DNA from 2 places in the Nocardioides pymetrozini genome. Region 1 is predicted to be linked to the other one. Evidence: predicted binding sites of a transcription regulator. Region 1 holds the regulator's gene; the other holds the start of a gene.

What was found. Region 1 encodes LexA, which represses DNA repair genes until DNA is damaged. Its sites were predicted from a motif close to TCGAACANNTGTTCGA; they were not measured.
Region 2: the regulator LexA is predicted to act here: its motif matches at 1,168-1,183, upstream of ACJ5H2_RS07240 (DUF222 domain-containing protein).

The regions. Positions count from the first base shown of each region.
Region 1 is NZ_CP175556.1:842,644-844,837, forward strand. It holds gene ACJ5H2_RS04105 (MXAN_6640 family putative metalloprotease) at 1-486, opposite strand, end outside; gene lexA (transcriptional repressor LexA) at 555-1,313, opposite strand; gene ACJ5H2_RS04115 (LysM peptidoglycan-binding domain-containing protein) at 1,608-1,979, shown strand; gene ACJ5H2_RS04120 (hypothetical protein) at 2,097-2,194, opposite strand, start outside.
Region 2 is NZ_CP175556.1:1,487,364-1,489,557, reverse strand. It holds gene ACJ5H2_RS07245 (DUF222 domain-containing protein) at 1-567, opposite strand, end outside; gene ACJ5H2_RS07240 (DUF222 domain-containing protein) at 531-953, opposite strand; gene ACJ5H2_RS07235 (SMI1/KNR4 family protein) at 1,221-2,194, shown strand, end outside.

The DNA.
Region 1 (2,194 bases):
GCGCACGCAGATGCCGCTGTCGCAGGTCGCGGACTGGTTCGCGGTGGTGTAGCAGGGCAGGCCCGAGCCGGGGCTGCACTCGATGCCGCCGGAGCCGGGCGGGGGGCGGTGGGCGGTGCTGGGCCGGGCGAGCAGCCGCGCGGCGTCGTCCTGGAGCGTCTTGGGAAGGTCGTCCCGGGTGACGGCGAGGTCGCGCAGCGCCATGGTCAGGTCGGCGCCCTCCGCGGGCACCGCGGAGGCGTCCGGCGCGGTCGGGGAGGCTGCGGGCTCGAGGATCTCCTGGACCGTCTCGAGCGCCTGCTCGGCCTCATCCTGGGCCGGGTCCTGGGCCGGGTCGGCGTCGTCGGCGAGCGCCGCCGGGACCATCGGCGCTGCGGGCGCGACGGGGTCCGCCTGGGCGACGGAGCCGAGCGCCGGCACCATCAGCAGCGCGAGGACGAGCGAGAACAGCAGCCCAATGAAGGGGAAGTGGCTGCGACGAGGCATCGGGACCGGCCTTCGGTACGGCGACAGGACGGTCCCGACCCTATGTCACGGGGGCGACGAATGGCGCCTCACACCCGCCGCAGGACCGCCGTCACCTTGCCGAGGATCGTGGCGTTGGTGCCGTCGATCGGCTCGAACGCCGGGTTGTGGGGGAGCAGCCAGACCCGTCCGTCCTTGCGCTGGAAGGTCTTGACCGTGGCCTCGCCGTCGATCATCGCGGCCACGATCTCGCCGTTCTCGGCGGTCGGCTGCTGGCGGATGACGACGTAGTCGCCGTCGCAGATCGCCGCCTCGATCATCGACTCGCCGCTGACCTCGAGCAGGAACAGCTGGCCGTCGCCGACGAGCTGGCGCGGCAGCGGGAAGACGTCCTCCACGCGCTCCTCGGCGAGGATCGGGCCGCCCGCGGCGATCCGGCCGACGACGGGCACGTGGGCCGGCACCGGCGCGGCGTCGCCGATCCCCGTCTCGTCGTACGCCGGGCGGTCGGGGTCCTCGACGGTGCCGAGGGCGCGACGCGCGGCCATCACCTCGGGCAGGAAGACCTCGAGCGCGCGTGGCCGGTTGGGGTCGCGCTTGAGATATCCCTTCTCCTCCAGCGTCCGCAGCTGGTGGGCGACGCTGGAGGTGCTGGTGAGCCCCACCGCCTGGCCGATCTCGCGCATGCTCGGCGGGTAGCCCCGCTTCTCGATGCTGTCCTTGATGTGGGCCAGGACCCGCTGCTGGCGGGGGGTGAGCCCGCTCGCGTCGGCCGGGCCGTCGGGCAGCTCGGCGACGCTGCTCGCCTGCTGCGCGCCCTTGCGCTCGGTGCCCTTGCGCTCAGCCATCAGATGCCCTCCAGATCGGGTGCCGGGTGGTGCGGCCCGCACCAGCGGGCCCGGTGCCGACGCTAACCGAAGCGGACTGCCGGTTTCAAACACCTGTTCGAACCGCGTGTCGCGACACGCGGTCGAACGCGTATTCGAACCGGTGCTGGATTTCTTCGAACACCTGATCTAGTCTCGTACACATGTTCGATCGAACGCCTGATCGAACCCCTTCCGTCGGACCCCCTGCGTAGACAGTCCCCGTTCAGCCGGAGCCCGTCCGCCAGGACCCGTCCACTTCCCCCGGAGGTCACCATGAGCACGATCACCCTCGCCCCCCGCGTTGCCCCCGCCCGTCCCACGAGCGCGTCCCGCCCCGCCTCTCGCGGCCAGGTCCGGCTGACCCGGCGCGGCCGCGCGGTGGTCTTCGGCCTGGCCCTGGTCGTCGTCGCGCTCGCCGCGGTCTGGCTGGCCGCGGGCTCGGCCGCGACCCGCGACTCCGGAGGTGCGGCCCAGATCGACGTGGTGACCGTCGCGCCCGGGGACACGCTGTGGGCGATCGCGAGCGAGGCCGCGGCGGACACCGGCGACAGCGTGCGCGACATGATGCAGGCCATCCAGCAGCTCAACACGCTCGACGGCAGCGTCGTCTACGTGGGCCAGGAGCTGCGCGTCCCGACCAGCTAGGTCGACCGACTTCTCCGCTGCCTCGACCCCAGCGGAGATGGGCCGCCAAGGCCTTGGGGAAAGCCGAGGGGCGGGATCCGACCGAACCGGATCCCGCCCCTCGCGCCGTGCCGGCCCTCAGCGGGCGGCGCGCTTGCCGCCCTTGGGGGCGGCGGGGTCGCGCTTCGGGCGCGGCGGGGGAGCGTGGCTCAGGCCGAGCGCGCGCGAGAGGCGCA
Region 2 (2,194 bases), 640 kb from region 1:
CAGCCGCATCCGACGGCCGAGGTCGAGCACCTCCCCCTTCCCACCCAGCACCGCGGGGATGATGTGCGCCTGGCAGGCCAGCCGCCGTGCCTCCCCGGCCGAGATCGCGCCCTCGCCGTCGCCTGCGATCACGCCCGCGGTGGCCAGGTCGGACAGGATCTCGGCAAGACCCAGCGTCACGATCACCGTCGTGGCGTCACCGCCGTGTTCGGGGAGCCGGTCGGGGTCAAGCAGCTCGAGGAGGGCTTCGAACGCGTGCGCGTAGGCGCGGTGCTGCGGCACCCGCTCGCTCCCGGGGGAGTCGTGGCCCCGATGCCGTGGCGACGTGAAGGCCTGGAGGTAGTGCTCGAGTCGCTCGGCCACCGGGGTCGGCAGCGTCCCCCAGATCCGCGTCCGACCGTCGCCGAGATCGCGCAAGCGCAGGGACGCCTTCTCGCGCGCCCGCCGCTCCTCGTCGGCCAGCCGACGCCCTTCCTCCGCCTCGGCGACCTCGGGCGCGACGACCTCCAGGATCCGGCGCCCCAGCCTCCTCAGCTCTCGCGGGGGATGTGCGGCGGCGTACTCCACCAGCGTCCGCTCCGCCTCGACGGCCAGCTCCGGTCCGAGCTCGGGGGCAGGTCCTCGACGGCATCGACGATGACCCGCGCCTGTGCCACGGCGACGACCCCGTCCCGCATCCCGGCCGCGACCCACGGCCGCCGCTCCAGTGCCCTGGCCAGGTGGAGGTCCGCTCGCGTGGCCCGCGGATCCGCCTGCGTGGCATGAGCCAGCCACGCCGCGACGTCCCGCGCGCCGTGCTCGGCCGCGACGTCGTCGCAGGCCGCCAGCACGCGCGCCTTCAGCTCCGCGACCTGGGCCTCGGCCCGCGCGAGCTCGACCAGTGCCCGCTCCTTCTCGGAGGTCGAGAGGAACACCGGCTGGGAGTCGGCGACCCCCGCCACCACCTCGCGCACGCGCGTAGCGCACGCCACCACCGGATGGGGCGGCACGAGGACGGCGGTCGACATCGGTGCTCCAGCAGACGGGCGGGACGGGCGGGGTCTCGCCCTCCAGGAGGAGCCCGACGGCTCAGCGGTCGTGACGACCCTGTCCTGCAGCGCTGCGCCTCAGGTCCCCGGGACCACTCGAAGCATCCCGCCGTACGGCCTGCAGCCATCCTACACGACGTCGAACAGATGTTCGATATCTCGTGCACACCCCTGTCGGCCCATACTGCTGCGGTGACCGACCTCGCCGCGCTCCTGCGCCAGTGGAGCGAGACCCAGCTCGCCGCGCTCGGCACGCACGAGCGCCTGAACGAGGAGGCCGCGCGCTCGGGGAGCCTGCTTCGTGCACCGGCCACGACGGCCGACGTCGTCGCCGCCGAGCAGCGGCTCGGCACGCGCTTCCCGCCGTCGTTCCGCGCCTTCCTGCTGCTCTCGGACGGCGCGTACGGCGACACGATGGGGCCGGTGACCGACAACCCGCCGGGCGAGTCGATGGGCTTCCTGCCGGCGGCCGAGCTCCGGTGGTACCGGGACGTCGAGCCGGAGCTCGTTGCGATGTGGGTGCGCACCCAAGACGAGATCGACGAGGCGAACGGCGGTCCCGACCTCACCCCTGTTCACGAGTACGGCGAGGTGCGGGATCACCGGCCGGTCCGCGACGCGCTGCTCATCGCGCGCGGCTTCGACGCCAACTGCTCACTCCTCGTGCCCGTCGGGGGGCCGGGACCCGGCGAGGAGTGGGAGGTCTGGGACCACTACAAGGAGGGCGCCAGCCGCTGGTCGTCCTTCCGCGCCTTCCTGGTCGACGCCGTCGAGGAACAGGTCGGCGTCGAAGCCGACGAGGGCACGACGCGTCACCTGCTGGCCGCAACGCAGGCGGGAGACGTGCGGGCATCGATCGTCCTGGGCCGGGTCCGCTCCCCCGAGGCCGCGCCTGCATTGATGGCGGCCGCGCGCGACGGAATCGCGACGACGAGCGTCCTCCAGGCGCTCGCCCGCATCGGCGGCCCCGAGGTGGTCGCCTTCCTCGTCGGTCTCGACCTTCCGGACTGGGAGGAGCGTCAGCGACAGCACGCCCTGGCGACCATCGGCACCCCCGCCGCCCTGGACCATCTCGCGGCCGTCGGCGGGTGCTACGAGCTGGCACGGGTGGGTGACCCGCGGGGCACGGAGATCGCCGCGGCACAGCTGCGCTCCACCGACGACGT